Linked DNA regions of Undibacterium sp. 5I1. The protein of the gene in region 1 binds, or shares a complex with, the protein of each later gene. Links are inferred from orthologs where the notes say so. Each region holds a gene or a part of one and is shown in the gene's direction. Other genes may lie near its edges.

The links.
Region 2: the proteins of mfd (region 1) and uvrA are in contact, whole or in part, in a crystal structure (PDB 4DFC), measured with the Escherichia coli proteins. The link is inferred for Undibacterium sp. 5I1 from one-to-one orthologs.

What each region holds. Positions count from the first base shown.
Region 1 is NZ_JAVIWI010000001.1:1,343,453-1,353,963, reverse strand. Bases 2,499-6,465 are described here. They hold mfd (transcription-repair coupling factor), read left to right. Parts: upstream 2,499-2,830; coding sequence 2,831-6,265; downstream 6,266-6,465. Other genes in these bases: serB (phosphoserine phosphatase SerB), read left to right, coding at 6,312-6,465; ispD (2-C-methyl-D-erythritol 4-phosphate cytidylyltransferase), read right to left, coding at 2,499-2,637. Outside these bases: RGU72_RS06100 (VTT domain-containing protein), read left to right, coding at 103-750; RGU72_RS06095 (DUF4404 family protein), read right to left, coding at 900-1,208; ispF (2-C-methyl-D-erythritol 2,4-cyclodiphosphate synthase), read right to left, coding at 1,252-1,782; more of ispD, read right to left, coding at 1,900-2,498; more of serB, read left to right, coding at 6,466-7,184; RGU72_RS06070 (phosphotransferase), read left to right, coding at 7,466-8,533; RGU72_RS06065 (acyl-CoA dehydrogenase family protein), read left to right, coding at 8,650-9,912; RGU72_RS06060 (DMT family transporter), read right to left, coding at 10,287-10,511. UniProt on the Escherichia coli protein: Couples transcription and DNA repair by recognizing RNA polymerase (RNAP) stalled at DNA lesions. Mediates ATP-dependent release of RNAP and its truncated transcript from the DNA, and recruitment of nucleotide excision repair machinery to the damaged site.
Region 2 is NZ_JAVIWI010000001.1:4,064,898-4,074,932, reverse strand. Bases 6,529-10,019 are described here. They hold uvrA (excinuclease ABC subunit UvrA), read left to right. Parts: upstream 6,529-6,867; coding sequence 6,868-9,819; downstream 9,820-10,019. In the rest of the region: RGU72_RS17865 (HAD domain-containing protein), read right to left, coding at 735-1,223; RGU72_RS17860 (N-6 DNA methylase), read right to left, coding at 1,607-2,731; RGU72_RS17855 (hypothetical protein), read right to left, coding at 2,733-3,224; istA (IS21 family transposase), read left to right, coding at 3,386-4,882; IS21-like element helper ATPase IstB, read left to right, coding at 4,875-5,705; ssb (single-stranded DNA-binding protein), read right to left, coding at 6,036-6,524. UniProt on the Escherichia coli protein: The UvrABC repair system catalyzes the recognition and processing of DNA lesions. UvrA is an ATPase and a DNA-binding protein. A damage recognition complex composed of 2 UvrA and 2 UvrB subunits scans DNA for abnormalities.

The sequences.
Region 1 (10,511 bases):
AAAAGGGATTACATAAAATATTGTGAGTAAGATGAAATAACATTAAGTCTGAGTGATCTGAGTGACTTAGCTTGATTCAGAATAATTAAATTTGAGGAAAAAATGAACTTCACGCAATTGAGCGACCTCGTCTTGCACTTTGATCATTACCTCGGAGCCATTAGCGATCAATATGGCGCACTGGTATATGGCGTCATATTTGCCATCGTATTTTTAGAAATGGCGGTACTACCGTTATTTTTTCTTCCGGGAGACCCTTTACTCTTCATCAGCGGCACGTTTTGCGCTACCGGCACATTGCATGCTGGCGTACTGATACCACTATTATTTATCGCCGCTGTTACTGGCAGCACAATCAACTACTGGATCGGTCATGCGATCGGACAGAAAGTATTTGCCAAAAATTATAAATGGCTCAATCGTTCCGCGCTGCAAAAAACTCATACGTTTTATGAGAATCATGGCGGAGTTACCTTCATCATGTCGCCGTTCATTGCTGTGGTTCGTACCTTTGCACCGTTCATTGCCGGCGTTTCAAATATGACTTTTTCTAAATTTCAACTATTTAATATTGCAGGTGCTGCGATCTGGGTCATTTCGTTGGTGCTGGGTGGGTACTTTTTTGGCAATATCCCATTGATTCACAATCATCTTAACGCGATTGTTTTACTGGGCGTTGGTGCAGGAGTTGGTTCGCTGGTGATTGGCGGATTATGGAAGTTCATTAAAAACAACGGATCTGTCACTTAACTCTGTAAAAAATGAGCGATGCCAGTGATAGAAAATGGCAGCGACAGATTACGGATATCAGCATCGCTTTATGTCGATACCCAAATAAAAAGCCCGAATTGACTTCGGGCTTTTTATTTTTACTCACTTCAAAAATCAGATGTTAAAAATCAAATCCCAATTTTCTCTAACATACCACCAAGCTCACGTAAGACTGGTTCCAGCTTAGGATGTTGCGCTGCAAATTTTGCTGATAGTTCTTGCGATCTTTCGCTTAAGGCGGCAAAGACCGGATCGTCCGGGCTGTCATCTTTATCTAAAACATGATGAATATCATTACTGAGTTCTTTTAACAACGATCTCAGTTCGACATCTGCCGTATCCACTACTTGTGTGCCCTCTTGCCCGGCCGTTCCTGCACCTTCTTGCAAACCTTCGTGTAATTGCTTCAGCAAATCTTTCAGGTTTTGTTTGTCCATTTTTTGTTCTCCAGTCAATGATTCTTTATTCAGTGTAGTCCCGTCAGTTACGAAACACCAGCACCACTGCCTCTGCGGCGATGCCCTCTTCCCTGCCAAGGTAGCCAAGACGCTCGTTGGTTTTTGCTTTGATATTGACTTGGGCAATGCTGATTTGTAAGTCTGCGGCAATATTGGCAACCATACTGGGTATGTGAGGGGCCATTTTAGGTGCTTGAGCGATGATGGTCGCATCGAGATTGCCCACCTGATAGCCGGCCTTGCGCAAACGTGCAACCGCTTCACGCAAGAGCACGCGCGAATCCGCACCGGCAAATTGTTTGTCGGTATCTGGAAAATGGCGGCCAATATCTCCCAAAGCAGCTGACCCAAACAATGCATCCGTAATTGCATGCAGCAACACATCCGCGTCCGAATGCCCAAGTAAACCGGTTGTATGTGGAATATCGACACCGCCAATAATCAATTTACGCCCTGTTACTAAGGCATGGCAATCGTATCCCTGGCCGATTCTGAATGGCGGAAAGGCAGGTGTTTCAGCGGAAGCTTCAATTCTGTTCGATGGTTCAGTCATAGCATTCTCAAAATACAAAATATGTCAAATTATGGGGAGTATAGGCAGAAAATGGCATTGATGTCCATATATTACATGGACAATAAATAATACTACATCCCAGTATAAATATACGCTTTAAGAAGAAATCAGATAGGATTCAAGCAAAGTCAGATCACTCGGCAAGGTCACCTTCAGATTACAGGCATGTCCTTCTACCAGTATAGGAACCTGTCCGGTAGCTTCCATCGCGCTGGATTCGTCGGTTATTTCGACTGCGGCGTGGAAGCTTGCATCTAACGCAGCACTCAGCGCAGCATGCCGAAACATTTGCGGCGTTTGTGCCAGCCACAAACCGTCTCGGCTAATCGTCGTGACTTTGCCATTGGCCACACGTTTGACGGTATCGACCACCGGTAGCGCCAGTAAACCGCCGGTTGTATGGTTGCCGACTTGCTCAATCAACTTGCTGATCAGAGCCGGCGTCAACCCCGGACGTGCCGCGTCATGGACCAGTACCCAATCTTGTCCGCCGATTTTGCCATTGAGCTTGTTATGTGACTCTATAGCATCGAGTCCATTCCGCACGGTTTCACGCCGTGTCGCACCGCCACAGCGCAGGATGCTGACCTTATCCAGTCCGGCCAGCGCCTCTTCCACATAAACATCTTCCGCGCTGACCACTACATAGGTGTGGCTGATCGGCGGTGAAGCCAAAAATGCCTGCACCGTGTGACGCAAAATGGTTTGACCGGCGACGGTCAGGTACTGTTTAGGCACAGCGCCACCCATGCGGACGCCAATACCTGCGGCGGGGATTAGCGCAAAGTAAGTCACTGGAGCCGTTGGTGTTGTAATTTTCGGGACAGATGTCATCAAAGCAGGATGCTCCAAAAAAGCTGGTTCAGCTTCGTTTATAATTGAGACACATTTTAACCTCCAACATCTTGGTGGCAAAACGCATTTGCGGGCATGAACAGTAATAGTTTCAATATTAATCAATTGTTACCATGCTCCTATTTTATAGTGCGATACCCCCAGCCACACAGAATAGCCAACCAACTCCGCAATGTCATTTGATCTCGTTAAGTCGCTTCCGAAAGCGGGCAATCGCTTTGTACTTCCCACATTACATGGTTCCGCCGACGCTTATGCATTAGCGCAAGCGACAATTGCACTCAAAGCGCAGCAGCGCATGCTGAGCGTGGTGGTCGCCAATCCGGCAGATGCGCAACGTCTTCTGGATGAAATCCCCTGGTTTGTGCCGACGCTACGCTGCCATTTGCTGCCTGATTGGGAGACCTTGCCTTACGATGCGTTTTCGCCGCACCAGGATCTGGTGTCGGAACGATTATCGACCCTGCATGAAATCCAAATTGGTAATTGTGATGTCTTGCTGGTACCTGCTACCACAGCGCTGGTGCGGATGGCGCCTCCCTCGTTTTTAGCTGCTTATACGTTCTTCTTCAAACAGGGCGAAACCCTGAATGAAGCCAAGCTTAAAACGCAGTTAACGCTGGCAGGTTATACCCACGTATCGCAAGTGATGTCGCCGGGTGAATACTCAGTGCGCGGCGGTTTGATCGATTTGTTCCCTATGGGCTCGGTCCTGCCGTATCGACTCGATTTATTCGGTGACAGCATCGAAACCATCCGTACCTTTGATGCAGACACGCAGCGGTCTTTGTATCCGGTGCGTGAAGTGCGTTTATTGCCAGGGCGTGAATTTCCGATGGACGAAGCGGCTCGCACGGCGTTCCGTGGTCGCTGGCGTGAGACCTTTGAAGGCGACCCTTCGCGCTCCATGGTGTACAAAGATATCGGCAACGGTATTGCGTCTGCTGGGATTGAATATTATCTGCCGCTGTTTTTTGAAGAAAGTGCGACCTTATTCGACTATCTGCCAAAACATACGCACTTCACACTGATTGGTGAGATTGATGAAGCGATCCAGCGGTTTTGGGTAGATACCCGCTCACGTTATCAATTTCTCAAATCCGACCGAGAACGTCCAGTCTTGCCGCCAGAATCGATTTTCTTAAGTGACGAGAATTTTTTTACTGAGCTGAAGTCATTGTCGCGCTGGGTGATAACGACTGGTGACGCTGCGTCCAAGGCCAATTCAGAAATTTCTGGTCTGTTGCCCGATATTGCCGTTAATCGTCGCGCCGATGATCCGCTCACCAATTTGCGCTCTTTTTTGCTACAAACAGACAAACGCGTGATGATCTGCGCGGAAACCTTGGGCCGACGCGAGACGCTGCAACAATATTTCAATGAATACGATATCCGCCTGACGCTGTGTGAAGGCTATGATGACTTCATCACAGGCAGCGACAAACTCATGCTGGGCGTTGCGCCCTTGCATTCGGGCTTTATATTAGCCGATGGCGTTGCCTTCATCACTGAAGCCGAGTTATACGCCGGATCAGGCAAGCGCATTGGTCGCAAAAAGCAAGAAGCCGTCACTCAGGTCGAGCACATGGTGCGTGATTTGTCCGAACTCAAAATCGGTGATCCGGTGGTACACAGCAATCACGGTATCGGTCGCTACATGGGCTTGATCAGTATGGATCTGGGCGAAGGCGAAACCGAGTTTTTGCATCTGGAATACGCCAAAGATACTAAGCTTTATGTACCTGTATCTCAGTTGCATGTCATCTCCCGCTACTCCGGCGCTTCGCCCGATGATGCACCTTTGCATAGTCTGGGTTCTGGTCAATGGGAAAAAGCCAAGCGTAAAGCGGCGCAACAAATTCGCGATACTGCCGCAGAGTTATTAAACCTCTACGCACGCCGCGCTTTGCGCCAAGGCCATGCGTTCGAGTATTCACACAAAGATTACGAAGCCTTTGCCGACAGCTTTGGCTTTGAAGAAACCGTTGATCAGGCCGCTGCCATCACCGCCGTCATCGGCGATATGACGTCCGGCAAACCAATGGACAGACTGATTTGCGGCGACGTTGGTTTTGGTAAAACAGAAGTCGCTTTACGTGCCGCCTTTGTCGCGGTCATGGGCGGCAAACAAGTCGCCATCCTTGCGCCGACCACGCTATTAGCGGAACAGCATGCACAGACATTTGCCGATCGTTTTGCTAACTGGCCTGTAAAAATCGCCGAATTGTCGCGTTTCCGCTCCGGTAAAGAGATCGCTCTTGCAATTAAAGGCATGGGCGACGGCACTTTGGATATCGTGATTGGCACTCATAAATTACTGTCTAATGATGTCAAGTTTTCACGTCTGGGATTAGTGATTATTGACGAAGAACACCGCTTTGGTGTGCGTCAGAAAGAAGCACTTAAATCGTTACGCGCAGAAGTCGATGTATTGACACTGACTGCTACGCCAATTCCACGTACTTTAGGCATGGCACTGGAAGGCTTGCGTGATTTCTCCATCATCGCGACGGCACCGCAAAAACGACTAGCGATCAAAACCTTTGTGCGTAGCGAGAACGATTCTGTCATACGCGAGGCCTGCCTGCGCGAGCTAAAACGCGGCGGACAAGTGTATTTCCTGCACAATGAAGTCGATACCATACAAAACCGAAAATCCATGCTGGAAACGCTAATTCCAGAAGCACGCGTCGTTGTCGCTCACGGTCAAATGCATGAGCGCGATCTAGAAAAAGTCATGCGTGATTTTGTCGCCCAGCGCCATAACATTTTGCTCTGCACCACGATTATTGAGACTGGTATCGACGTTCCAACAGCGAACACCATCATCATGCACAGAGCGGATAAATTTGGTCTGGCACAGCTGCATCAACTGCGCGGACGTGTGGGCCGTTCACATCATCAAGCTTATGCTTACCTGCTGGTGAACGACGTACAAACCCTGACCAAACAAGCAGATCGCCGGCTGGAAGCGATTCAGCAGATGGAAGAACTGGGTAGCGGATTTTATCTGGCAATGCACGATTTAGAAATCCGCGGTGCGGGTGAAGTCTTAGGCGATAACCAGTCTGGCGAAATGCATGAGATCGGCTTTCAGCTTTACTCAGACATGCTCAATGAGGCCGTACGCTCGCTCAAAAATGGTAAAGAGCCAGATCTGGCAGCGCCACTATCTAGCACGACAGAAATCAATCTGCACATCCCTGCCCTATTGCCAAACGACTTCTGTGGTGATGTGAATGAGCGTCTCTCCATCTATAAGCGCCTTGCTAATTGCACCAAACAAGATGCCATCGACAATTTGCAAGAAGAGATGATCGATCGTTTTGGTAAATTACCAGAACCGGTCAAATCTTTGCTAGAAACGCACCGACTGCGTGTCGCGGCCAAACCTTTAGGTATCATCAAAATTGATGCACATACCGAAGCAGCCACTTTGCAATTCGAACCCAAACCGCCGATTGATGCGATGAAGATTATCGAGTTAGTACAAAAAAATAAGCATATTAAAATTAATGGTCAGGACAAATTGCGCATTACTGCCAATATGCCAGACTTGGCAGCACGGGTTGCACAAATCAAAGCAACCTTACGCGCATTGCATTAAGCTAAAAATATAAACCAAAATCCATCCATATCAATTCAGAATAAAAATGCATTTAACGATACAAGGCTTAAGGCAAATTTTAAAAAGTGATCTTGCGCTGATCAAGCATATCGCTAGCGTCACGCATGCAGAACGCATTCTTGCGATTGGAACGCATGCCGTCCGCCTCGACAATCTGCGCTGCGATAAAGAGCTTAACGTGCTGAAAGCGCAAATTGAAGCAGATTGTCTGGCAGCGCATCTTGATGTGACTTTTAGCGATGTATCTCGCACCTTAGCCGACTTTAAGCTGGTCGCGATGGATATGGATTCCACCCTGATTACGATTGAATGCATCGACGAAATCGCTGATATGCAAGGGCTAAAACCACAAGTCTCAGAAATAACCGAAGCTGCCATGCGTGGTGAAATTGAATTTCAAGAAAGCCTGACGCGTCGGGTTGCTCTATTAAAAGGTCTGGATGCAGGCGCGTTGCAAAAAGTCTATGAGGAGCGCTTACAGTTGTCGTCAGGCGCAGAAAAGATGCTGAAGACGGTACAGCAAGCAGGTTTAAAAACCTTGCTGGTCTCTGGTGGATTTACCTTCTTTACCGACCGCATGAAGACTCGTTTGAACCTGGACTATACCCATGCCAACGTGCTGGAAATTGATCAAGGCAAACTGACCGGTAAGGTCATAGGTGGCATCGTCGACGCAATAGAAAAACAAAATACAGTAGAACGTGTCGCCGCCGAAATGGGTATCACCACCGATCAAGTCATCGTCATGGGTGATGGTGCCAATGATTTGAAAATGATGAGTATCTCAGGCATGTCAGTTGCCTTTCGGGCAAAACCCGTTGTCAGAGCGCAAGCTGATGTAGCGCTTAACTTCGTAGGACTCGATGGCATGCTCAATGTACTGCATACTTTTCATTAGAACCAGAATCTAGTAGGCCAGTGATCTCGATCAGCCCGTCTTTCAGCCGGGTTTTTTTTGGATTTTTTTCGCTCTCGTCGACCAGAAAATAAAAATAGTACGGACGTACGATTTTTTAAGCTAAAATAGTTTTATAAATAGAACTGACTTAAAATCATTACAGCAAAGCGCAGTCAAGACGACTGTGCCGTCCCAAGGATAGGAGCACTACCTTAGCTAAAGTGACAGGCGTCAGTCCGCATAAAATAAAAACACTCAACTGCAGTGAAATAGGAGACAAGATGTTTGAAGAATTTATGGGCACAATGCCCGTCGCCGATCGTCAAAAATTTGATGTGGCTACATTGGCTGATTACATGCGCCAGCATGTTGAAGGCTTTGATGCAAAAGCTGCAGACGGAATGACCGTAGAGCAATTCAAAGGCGGTCAGTCGAACCCTACTTTCAAAATCACCGCCGGAAATCAACGCTACGTGATGCGCGCCAAACCTGGTCCGGTCGCTAAATTACTTCCCTCCGCACACGCAATTGAACGCGAGTTCAAGGTAATGAATGCCTTGAATAAGGCGGGTTTCCCCGCGGCTAAACAATATGCACTGTGTACTGATGAAGACGTCATCGGTCGCGCTTTTTATATCATGGAATTTGTCGATGGCCGCGTCCTATGGGATCAATCCTTGCCGGGTATGACGCCATCCCAACGAGCCGAGATTTATGATGAGATGAACCGCGTTATCTCGCAATTGCATACGATTGATTATGCCGCCATTGGTTTGTCAGACTATGGCCGCCCAGGCAATTATTTTGCGCGCCAGATTGATCGCTGGACCAAGCAATACAAAGCGTCAGAAACCGAAAAAATTGAGGCAATGGACAACCTGATTGCTTGGTTGCCAAATAACATTCCGCCTGGCGACGACACCAGCATCGTTCACGGCGATTATCGTCTGGATAATATGATGTTCCACAAAACTGAACCCCGTATTTTGGCGGTATTGGATTGGGAATTATCTACCCTCGGCCATCCGCTGGCAGACTTCTCTTATCACTGCATGAGTTGGCATGTTACCGCCGGACAGTTCCGGGGTACCAAAGGTCTGGATCATCAAGCGCTAGGTATTCCGAGCGAACAAGAATATATCGCGAAATATTGTGAACGAACTGGCAAAACAATACGTCAGGAAGATTTCAGCTTCTATCTCGCCTATAACATGTTCCGCATGGCAGGTATTTTGCAAGGCATTATGAAGCGCTATGTCGATGGCACAGCATCCAGCGCGCAAGCCAAAAAATCTGGTGAAGCCGCACGGCCAATGGCGGAATTAGGTTGGAGTTACGTCAATAAGTAGTCAACACAAACGCGCAATTTCTGACTAGCCTTAAAAATACCGCAAGCAGTTAAAACAAAAGCACAGTTACAGCGATAGCAGCAATAACAGCAAGACAAACCCATCAGGAGACAAGCATGGAATTTGAATACTCAGACCGTTGCAAGGAACTACAAAGTAAATTACTCAAGTTCATGGATCAGCATATCTATCCGAACGAGAAAGCCTACAAAGAAGAAATCGACCGCAACGGCACAGAAAAAGGCAATCGCTGGATTGCTACTAAAATCATTGAAGACCTCAAGCCAAAAGCACGTGAGCAAGGTTTGTGGAATCTGTTCTTGCCAAAATCGGCACGTGCGCCAGAAGGTTTATCCAATCTGGATTACGCACCGTTGTGCGAAATCATGGGTAAAGTCAGTTGGGCGCCGGAAGTATTCAATTGCTCTGCTCCCGATACCGGCAATATGGAAACCATTGAACGCTATGGCTCCGAAGAACATAAAAAACAATGGCTAGAGCCTTTGCTGCGAGGTGAAATCCGCTCCGCGTTCGCCATGACAGAACCTGGCGTCGCCTCATCCGACGCCACTAATATTGAAACTCGCATCGACCGGGATGGCGATCATTATGTGATCAATGGTCATAAATGGTGGATCTCTGGCGCGGGCGATCCACGCTGCTCCGTGTACATTTTGATGGGCAAAACTGACTTCAATGCGGCACGTCATTCACAACAATCGATGATACTGGTTGATGCCAAAACACCTGGCATTACTGTAGTACGTCCTCTGCCGGTTTTTGGTTATGACGATGCGCCCCATGGCCACTGCGAAATTTTGTTTGAAAACGTACGCGTGCCAGCATCCAATTTATTGTTGGGTGAAGGTCGTGGTTTTGAAATCGCTCAAGGTCGTCTTGGCCCTGGTCGTATCCACCACTGTATGCGCGCCATCGGCGTCGCAGAACGCGCATTGGAACTCATGTGCAAACGTCTGAACAGCAGGGTCGCTTTTGGTAAAAAAGTCTCGGAGCAAAGTATCTGGCGTGAGCGGATAGCAGAATCCCGTATTCAGATCGATACAGCACGTTTGTTGACGATGAAAGCAGCGTACCTGATGGATACCGTCGGTAATAAGTTTGCCCAGGCAGAAATCGCCATGATCAAAGTATTAGCGCCGAATGTGACTCAACAGGTACTGGACTGGGCAATTCAGGCGCACGGCGCAGGCGGCGTATCGGGCGACTTCCCATTGGCAGCACAATGGGCAGGCAACCGTACCTTGCGTCTGGCCGACGGTCCAGATGAAGTGCACCGCAATGCCATCGCTAAATTAGAACTGGCAAAACATATGTCGTTGCCCGGCGAAGAATTGAGCTTGCCTATCACCCGTTCGTAATTAATCATCTGATCAGACCGTAAGGCATAATCCAAAAAGCGTGTCGGCTCTACTTAGAGCGACACGCTTTTTTTTAGCCGAAAATTTCTATTAGGATTTGAGATGTTGACGGATGCACTCTCGCGGCAGTTCTGATGCGCGCTTGTTGTCAATAAGACGCTCATGGACAGCCATGAGCAACGAAGGACCTCAAAAATGAGCGAAATACGCCGTCAGCACTCAAATAGATCCGCTGATGTGCATAATGGAAATCTCGATTAATCAGCATCCAAACTACGCAATAGGAAAATATATACTCCTACCACGTATATATAAGTAGTCCAATAGATACTTGGACTATAGCTAATATTTTTAATATTGAATGGGGGAGTATATTAAATCTCCTTCTTATTCACTTCGAAAAAGTCTACCCGAGAATGCCAATAAGTTGCCACCGTCGTCGCCAGCAACACGATCAGACAACCGACCATCGTCCTAACTGACGGCACTTCATTCAAGATAAAAAACGCCAGTGCAATTCCATACACTGGTTCTAGCGAAGTCAATAGACTTGCAAACCGGGCCGAGACGTGACGCAAGCTAAACATAAACAGACCGTG
Region 2 (10,035 bases), 2.7 Mb from region 1 along the record:
TATCTATCGGGCGATTTATTTGTCTTTACGATATTTTTCCAGTAAACAGGTCTGTTTAGATCTAGTCCGACAATCAGTTATGAATGAACGTCTGAAAAAACTTTCAGTTTGCATCCGAATTTGGACGCATGGCAGATGCTAAAGATCGTGCGTGGTTCTTCGCACATGTCCTGATTAGTAAAATCAATAAGATTGATGCCGCCTTTTTGGCATGGTCTGGCGTTATTCAAATTCGCCGACACAAGATTTATCTGTGTCGCTGGGACAGCATCTCTGGCTACTTCCTGATCGCGCCACTTGTTGTCCTACTCATTATCCCTTGTTTAGTTTGTCTCTGTGACTGCGTCTCTCCGACAACTAAGTCTTTTCAGGTAACTGGCTATCTTGCATTAATTTGCTTCATGTTTAATTTTTACAAGAGTATGAGTTTCAACGTATATCGGGTGGCATCCAAATACTATGTAACAAATAGCTGGTTTGGCGAGCCATCCCTGAGGTAATCTCTCGTATGTATTCTTTCAATTCAGAAATACAGGTGGCCTTACAGTTCCAGTTTATACAGACCAATTGGTTTATTCTTGCTAATCCAACCGCAGAACGGCCATCAACAATGGCCTGATCGAGCCGGGACATATAAGCAGTCTTGTCGTCCTGATATTCTACTTCACGAGAATAGCGATGGGACGCAACTATATTGGCTTCTGCTAATGTCACAGTGCGTAAAGTCAACGTACCTAACATGGTCGCGAGGCTGCCGCTAGATGAAGTCTCAACCGTTCTTCGGCTTGGTCATTGAAGCCTGTCAGTGAATTGGTTTTGATCAGATTTTTTAGAAACGGCTTGAAAAGATAAGGTTTGTCATCAATTGCTAGCCAGCTTATCCACGGCCGTTCAGATTGTCTCAACCAGCCTTCAATCTCTGCATGTCGTTGATACCCAATCGAATCCATAATTTCTGTCACCTCCCTCCAGTCTGGAGTCGTACCTATGATCCGGCCAGCAATATCTTCAGAGAAGAATGCTTTGAGTTCAGTGACTGAACGTTTGTCTCTCCAGGTGCTGGAAATAACAATCTGCACCTCAGGAAAATCTCTTAAGACATTTTCTAGTCGCGGCAAATAGCAAAATAACTGCACCTCTAGGTAGCAGGGTTCCGGATGTAAAACACCGTCAAAATCTAAAAACAAGATCATTATTGTTTTAGCATACCCTAAAAATTGCATAAGAAAACGCCCAATAAATGTATGTCAAGGCTCCTCAGTTTGGGGTTTTTATTCGGCAGCCGCACGGCATGTCAAATAATCTATGACGAAGAATTCAAAGCTATGGGCTATTGCACAAAATGCTCATCCATAGTTTTTATGATTGATCATTCGTTTTTTCGTAAGCGTTTTGCGCGATTTTTATTATTATCGTTCCAGAATTCGCAGAAGTTGAGGAATTTGAAAATAATTAGTCGGTGGTACTACAAGTTTCTTAAATAAGCTCATACATATAGCCGGCAGGAACTGATATAACCCATTAAAGTTAACTTAAAAAAACATACCTTAACGCATGTTTGGCTTAAAGCAATAGAGCCACAGCGATTCTAGAGGCGCTTTAGTGATCAGCCTAGCACTAGTGTTGTCCCATGTTTGGGATTGACATTTTTTTGAGTTGTTTTCGGTTGAGATCGCATCAGATGCTGAACGTTGGCGCAATGAGATAGCGCTTCACGAATTCGTTCCAACGTCGTGTAAGGAGCCCCGGTTCCTCCATAAGCAGTTCGAAAGACATTCCAGTCCACCAAAATAGCTTGACTCATCAACTTTGCGTTAGCGTTCGTTTTACACATGATAGCAAGAACGCAGTCAGACAATACTACTGTCTCCCCCTCTGGCAAAAACGCAATCTTCTCCTGAGTAACTAACCCCACACGCGGCACGAGCACAGCAGGTCCATTCACTAAGTGCTTATAATCTACTGTACGACCGCCAAGTATATGTACTCGATTTTTTGATAAATTCGATGTATGAACTAAGGGATAGCTGTTTACGGACGTCAATTCATTCACCAAATGCATCTGCAACTTACCTCTGATGATCTCCAGTTCAAGGCACGCAGCTGGCGTGATTTCAGGTGGCGCCACTCGTCCAATATGGTGATAATGAAGAATCGCGACCGTGGTCGACGCCGCGATACCTTTGAATGTGGAGCGTGAGTTCGTTAGAATTTTCTGCACAGCAAAGTGAGTCTTAATTAGGTTCCACGCGCCTCTGTCTCGTTGGCTGATAAAGCAGCTATCTGGCAAGATTGCCACCATATATCCCCTTGGAGCCAGAAACTGCAGCGCACGAAGTAGAAAAGACATCGTGCTACCGGCGGTCACTTGTGAACCGAAAAATTCAGATTCTATTTTCGCTCTACCTTTTTCACTAAATGGGGGATTAATGAGAATACAATCAACTTTCTTTTGGAACGAAAATAGTTTGGAACGCTGCTGAGAGGATTCAGAAAGAAAATCAACAGCGCTTACACTCCATTCTCCATATGTCCGGCGCAATCTCCTAGTAAGATTGACGTCAATGTCATTGGCGATGAACTGAGATTTTGGCCAGCGCTTGAAGGCTTCGGACAATAATGCCCCATCTCCGCAGGCAAAATCTGCTACAGAGTTCGGGGAAAATTGCGTCGGCAACCCCATAATCATTTGCCGAGCTATTTCCGATGGTGTGTAGTGAGCGTCCAGCATGCTAGATTATTGTCACTTCTCCCGATGATCGGGTCAATATTTCTTGGTTTGTTAATTTCAATATTGCCGATACATGGTACACATGTAATCTCTCAGTTCCATCGGTTCTGCCATGTTTACGAATTGGATGATCGTATACTAGTTCTGTTGCACAGAAATTAGCCAGATGAAACATTACGGATCCCAAAGCATGAGGCTTGGTTCCAACCATTGCGATTTTCATGGCTCTGTCAGGAAATTCTTCATGCAAATCGGCTAAAGTATAGAAGCAACTAAAGGGACAATGGGCAGGTGCATATAGCACCCTCTGCCATATTGAATTTTCTGAGAGCGTAGTGCGATTGCCAAGAAATGTATCAAACAGGTACCAAGGCTTAAATCCAGGAACACCAATGATTGGAATAATGTCTTCGTAGTTTGGCTCAATATTCTCAATAATGTGCTTAAGCCTAGTCCCTTCAAAACCAAGTAAGCATGCAAAGAGTGGGTTCATATGACTCTTTGCAGAGAGTACAGCAAAGCCTGGCAAGGGCGCTATCTGTTGGCGCGCACTCAATATTGACCAGATAAACGCAGTTATACGCACTGAATATTGACCAGGTAAATTAACCTATCCTTGCAGTTTTGACTGCGAGGGAATTCAAGGTGATTACCATGGGAATGTACTCTAAGGTCAGGCGGCTATTCTACCGAGAACGGCTATCCATTAGCGAAATTCAGCGACGAACCAGCCTGTCGCGCAATACCATCAAGAAGTGGCTTAAAGAAGCCGAAGGGACTGAGCCGAAGTATGCCCGGCCTCCGACTGTCAGTAAAATAGCTCCCTTTGCATCCCTCATTCAGTTAGCACTACAAACCGACAGCCATCGACCTAAAAAAGAACGTCGTACTGCGCTTATGCTATTTAAGGAACTCCAGCAAGCAGGGTTCACCGGTAGCTACTCGGGTGTCAACCGTTACATTTACGCCTGGCGTGACCAAGCTGCCAAAGTCACTGGTAAATCTGCCTTCGTTCCACTGAAGTTTCAACTCGGCGAAGCATTCCAGTTTGACTGGAGTGAGGAGCTGCTTGTCATTGGTGGCATTCATCGCAAAATCCTTGTAGCACACACTAAGCTGTGCGCCAGCCGTGCCTTTTGGCTGGTGGCTTATCCGACGCAAAGCCACGAAATGCTCTTCGATGCCCATACTCGCGCCTTTACTGCCATGGGTGGTATTGCACGGCGCGGTATCTATGACAACATGAAGACCGCTGTCGATAAAGTCATGAAAGGCAAAGGTCGTATCGTCAATGCACGCTTCTTTGCAATGACAGCCCATTACTTGTTTGACCCCGACTTCTGCAATGTGGCGTCTGGCTGGGAGAAAGGTATTGTTGAGAAGAACGTCCAGGATAGTCGCCGTCGTATCTGGAACGACGCCAGACAGGAACGCTTCGGCAGCTTTGCGGAACTCAATGCATGGCTGGCGGTACGCTGCAAGTTACTCTGGAGTGAATGCCGCCATCCGGATTACCCTGAGTTGACCGTCGCCGACGTGCTGGAACATGAGCAAGCCCAACTCATGCCGATGCCAACACCCTTTGATGGCTATGTCGAACTCGTAGCACGGGTTTCTTCTACTTGCTTAGTTCATGTCCACCGTAATCGTTATTCAGTACCGTGCTATTTGGCCAATCACATGGTCAGTGTTCATCTGTATTCAGAACAGATTGCCGTCTACGCTGAGAATGAGAGGGTTGCATGTCATCTACGACTATTTGGACGTGATCAGACCAGCTATGACTGGCAGCATTACATCCTTCTGGCAGAAAGAAAGCCCGGTGTCTTACGAAACGGTGCACCCTTTGCATTGATGCCGGCGCCTTTAATCAAATTGCAAACCACCTTGCTACGCCGTGCCGGTGGTGATCGCGTCATGGCTCAAGTGTTAGCGGCTATCCCGCACCATGGCCTTGATACCGTCATTGTGGCAGTAGAACTAGTGCTGGAGTCCGGTGCAACCAGTGTTGAACACATCACTAACGTATTGGTGCGATTAAGTCAGGGCGATCGTCCTGACCCCGTCGCCACAAGCTTGCAATTAATCGAAGAGCCGGTAGCCGATGCAAGTCGCTACGACAGCTTACATCAGGAGAATCAGCATGTTTAACATCATCAGTGAACTTAAATCACTCAAGTTATATGGAATGGCAACTGCCTATACCGATTTAACAGCACAGAGTACCGCGTCCGTGAGTACATCGGAATGGCTCATTCAACACTTGTTAGAAGCGGAATCGACGGATCGAGCGATGCGTTCGATCCGTTATCAGTTGCACGTTGCCAAATTTCCGATTCATCGCCACCTAGCTGATTTCGATTTTAGCCAATCCAAAGTAGACCAAAAGCTGATCGAACAGTTGGCCACGTTAGCCTTCACAGAGGCTGCGCACAACGTGGTGCTGATTGGTGGCACTGGCACAGGTAAAAGCCATCTGGCAACAGCACTGGCGGTCTCCGGTATTACGCAACATGGAAAGCGAGTGCGCTTCTTCTCAACGATTGAACTGGTGAATGCCTTGGAATTAGAAAAGGCAGCAGGCAAACAAGGACGCATGGCCCTAAGCCTTATGCAGATGGATTTGGTGATCTTAGATGAGTTAGGTTACCTGCCATTCTCACAGGTGGGTGGTGCGTTACTGTTCCATTTACTGTCTAAACTCTACGAACGAACCAGCGTCGTCATCACGACCAACCTGACATTCTCTGAGTGGAGCAACGTCTTTGGCGATGCAAAACTGACGACTGCGTTACTGGACCGACTGACACACCATTGCCATATTATTGAAACAGGTAATGATTCCTATCGTTTCAAACATAGCAGTGCCACAGCAAAAATGCGGATTAAATCAAGAGAAAGAAGCCGGGAATTAAACAAGCCTGAGACTGAGATATCAGCAGAACCTGGTGAAGTCACTGGGCAGGAGTTTTAGTGCTTAAGTGGCTAAATTGAGTTCAACAAATGGAGAAAACAATGCACACATAATTGATCGACAAACCTGAAACAAACTTGTATGCTCAGCAACTAAGCGCCTGGTCAATATTCAATGCGCGCAGCTGGTCAATATTGAGTGCGCGCCAACACCCATGTCCACCAATTTGACACTATATTTCGCCACCAACAATGCTCCTTGTTTACGTTTTATACGACTAGGTTATATAAAAACTATAACCGTTGTCAATAAGAAATGTGTAAACAAGAAAAACGCCCTACAAATCAAAGACTTGCAGGGCGTAGTTTACAGAATCAAAGAGACTAGGTCTCAAAACGGAATATCATCATCCATATCAGAAAAATTCGGTGCCGGGCGCGATGCTGGTGCCTGACGTGGTGCAGATGATGGCGCTGGTGCGCTTTGGCGTGGTGCTGATGGGGCGCCGCCGTACTCATCCATCGGTGCACCGCCGCCCATACCTGGACGTCCGCCCAACATTTGCATGGTGTCTGCTTTAATGTCGGTTGCGTATTTCTCTACGCCGTCTTTGTCGGTATATTTACGTGTACGCAGGCTGCCTTCTACATAGACTTGCGAGCCTTTTTTCAGATACTGACCAGCGATTTCTGCCAGTTTGCCGAAAAAAGTAATGCGATGCCATTCGGTCTGTTCTTTTTTCTCGCCGGTGGCTTTATCTTTCCAGTTTTCTGTAGTGGCAACGGTGATGCTGGTCATGGCGTCGCCGCTAGGCATGTAACGCGTTTCTGGGTCGCGTCCGAGATTGCCGATAATCTGGACTTTATTGAGGGATGCCATGTATTTCTCCTGTTGTTCGCTAATTAAGTTCACTAAGTAATAGTGATTATTTTGATGAATTTGACAATAACTCTGGCTAAAACCACATTCAGCCCATTCAGCCATCTCGCTGTTTAGCTGATTGAGCATTTGCCGCCGATTATAAGCCAGACAAGCTTAGTAAAGCGTTTCAGAATGCTCTTATCCATTCGTGACGTTGCCATAAAGATATGTCAAACACGGGACAAAAACAAAGTCCGCAGCTTGCACACGTCAAATTTCAAAAACCCGTTATAGTATCAGGTTGCTTGTTCCCGAATCAAAAAACCGGGGCGCCAAACCATCCTTACGGAAAGCAGTTGATATGACACAAAATACGGTCAAAGTTCGTGCAAAATCGGCCAAAGCAGCCAAGCCTGCTGAAATCGACTTCGATAAAACTGGCATCCCCGCACCTAAGCGTGACGAAATCCGCATTCGCGGTGCGCGTACACATAATTTAAAAAACATCAGTTTAGATTTGCCACGCAATAAGCTGGTGGTCATTACTGGTTTATCCGGCTCAGGCAAATCGTCTTTGGCGTTTGATACTTTGTATGCAGAAGGCCAGCGACGTTATGTCGAATCACTATCTGCTTATGCACGACAGTTTTTGCAATTGATGGAAAAACCGGATGTCGATCTGATTGAAGGCTTGTCCCCTGCCATTTCGATAGAGCAAAAAGCGACCTCGCACAATCCGCGTTCTACCGTCGGTACGGTAACTGAGATCCACGATTATCTGCGCCTTTTGTATGCCCGCGTCGGTACGCCGTATTGCCCGGATCATCCAGAAAATCCATTGGCAGCGCAGTCTGTATCGCAAATGGTGGATACCGTGCTGGCAATGCCGGAAGATACCAAGCTCATGATTTTGGCGCCCGTGGTGTCCAACCGCAAAGGTGAGCATGTTGATTTGTTTGAGCAGATGCAAGCGCAGGGCTTTGTGCGCTTCCGCGTACAAACTGGCACACACCCGGCCAAGATTGTCGAAGTGGATGATCTGCCTAAATTAAAAAAGACAGAGAAGCATACGATCGACGTGGTGATTGATCGTGTCAAAGTCAAGGCTGAGATCAAACAACGTCTGGCAGAATCATTCGAGACCTCACTGCGCATCGCCAATGGTCGCGCCTTGATTGTGAATATGGACAACGGCCATGAGCAATTATTTTCGAATAAATTTGCCTGCCCGACTTGCGGTTATTCGCTACAAGAATTAGAACCGCGCCTGTTCTCCTTCAATAATCCTATGGGTGCTTGCCCAGAGTGTGATGGCCTCGGCCACATCGAATTTTTTGATCCGAAACGGATTGTTGCCTTCCCAAATTTGTCGCTGGCCAGCGGTGCGGTCAAGGGCTGGGACAGACGCAATCAATTCTATTTCCAGATGTTGTCCAACCTCGCGGCGTTCTATGATTTTGATATTGATACGCCGTTTGAACAATTGCCAGAGTCTGCTCAGCAAGTGATTTTGTACGGATCAGGCAAACAGAATATTCCCTTCACTTACATCAATGAGCGCGGTCGCACCGTCATCAAAGAACATACCTTTGAAGGCGTGATCGTCAATCTGCAACGCCGTTACCGCGAGACAGACTCGATGGCGGTAAAAGAAGAACTCGCCAAGTTCATCAACGAAAAGCAATGCCCAAGCTGCGACGGCGCACGTTTGCGGGTTGAGGCTCGTTACGTCAAAGTCGGTAACGGAGCGCAAGAAAAAGCGATTTACGAAGTCAGCGCCCTGCCTTTGCGCCAAACCCTGAGCTTCTTTGAATCATTAACTTTAGTCGGTGCAAAACGAGAAATCGCAGATCGCATCATTAAAGAAATCAGCTCGCGTCTAACCTTTCTCAACAACGTCGGTCTGGACTATTTATCGCTGGACCGCAGCGCCGATACGCTTTCTGGCGGCGAGGCACAGCGTATCCGTCTGGCGTCACAAATCGGCTCTGGTCTGACTGGCGTGATGTATGTCCTGGATGAACCCTCGATCGGATTACATCAGCGCGACAATGATCGTCTGATCGATACGCTAAAACATTTGCGTGATATCGGTAACTCTGTGCTGGTGGTCGAGCATGATGAGGATGCGATCCGCTGCGCCGACTTTGTCGTCGATATGGGTATCGGTGCAGGTGTGCATGGCGGTGAAGTCATTGCCCAAGGTACGCTAGAAGACATCATGAAAAGCGAACGCTCGCTGACCGCGCAATACCTGAGCGGTGCCATGGCAATCGCCGTCCCCAAAAAGCGCACGACCTTTAATCCGGAAAAACAATTCGTGATCTCTGGCGCACGCGGCAACAACTTAAAAAACGTGACGCTCAAGTTGCCAGTTGGCTTGCTCACCTGCGTGACCGGCGTATCCGGCTCTGGCAAATCTACACTGGTCAATGACACCTTATACCCGGCCGCTGCGCGCCACTTATATGGATCGCAAACCGAGCCTGCCGCGTTTGACAGCATCAGCGGGCTAGAACATTTTGATAAAGTCATCTCGGTCGATCAAGCACCGATCGGGCGCACACCGCGCTCTAATCCAGCTACCTATACTGGTTTATTCACCCCGATACGCGATCTGTTTTCTACCGTGCCAGTGGCTAAAGAACGAGGCTACAGTGCGGGGCGTTTCTCGTTCAACGTCAAAGGCGGTCGCTGCGAATCCTGTCAGGGTGATGGCGTCATCAAAGTCGAAATGCATTTTTTACCCGACGTGTACGTACCCTGCGATGTGTGCCACGGCAAGCGCTATAACCGCGAGACATTAGAAGTCCAATACAAGGGCAAAAATATCAACGAGGTGCTGGGCTTGACGGTAGAAGATGCGTATGAATTCTTTAAACCAGTTCCCGTCATCGCACGTAAACTGCACACACTGCTAGATGTGGGTCTGGGCTACATCCGACTGGGTCAAAGCGCTACTACACTGTCTGGCGGCGAAGCACAACGGGTAAAATTGTCTCTGGAATTATCCAAACGTGACACTGGTCGTACTCTGTATATTTTGGATGAACCGACCACGGGTCTGCATTTCCACGATATCGATTTGCTGCTCAAAGTCATTCACCGTTTACGCGATCAAGGCAATACGGTTGTCATCATCGAACACAATTTAGACGTAATTAAAACCGCCGACTGGATCGTCGATCTGGGACCAGAAGGCGGCGCAGGCGGTGGTCTGATTATCGCCAGCGGTACGCCAGAGGATGTTGCAGCAAACCCTGAGAGTGTGACGGGTAAGTATTTACAGCCCTTGCTGAAGAAAAAAAAGTAAAACTACTTGTCCAATGATTCTGCGGCTTCTGGCATGATTTTAAGCCAGAAGCCGCAGAATCATTGGACGTTCTATTTTTATTTTGTCTAAAAATTTTAACCAGAATACTGCTGCGGCGTGCGTCATACGCACCGTAGCAAGCGACAAAAAACAGCAAGGTGTACTGGTGAGCATGGCGCACCATACGGTTATTAATTATAGACAAGCGAACTATGT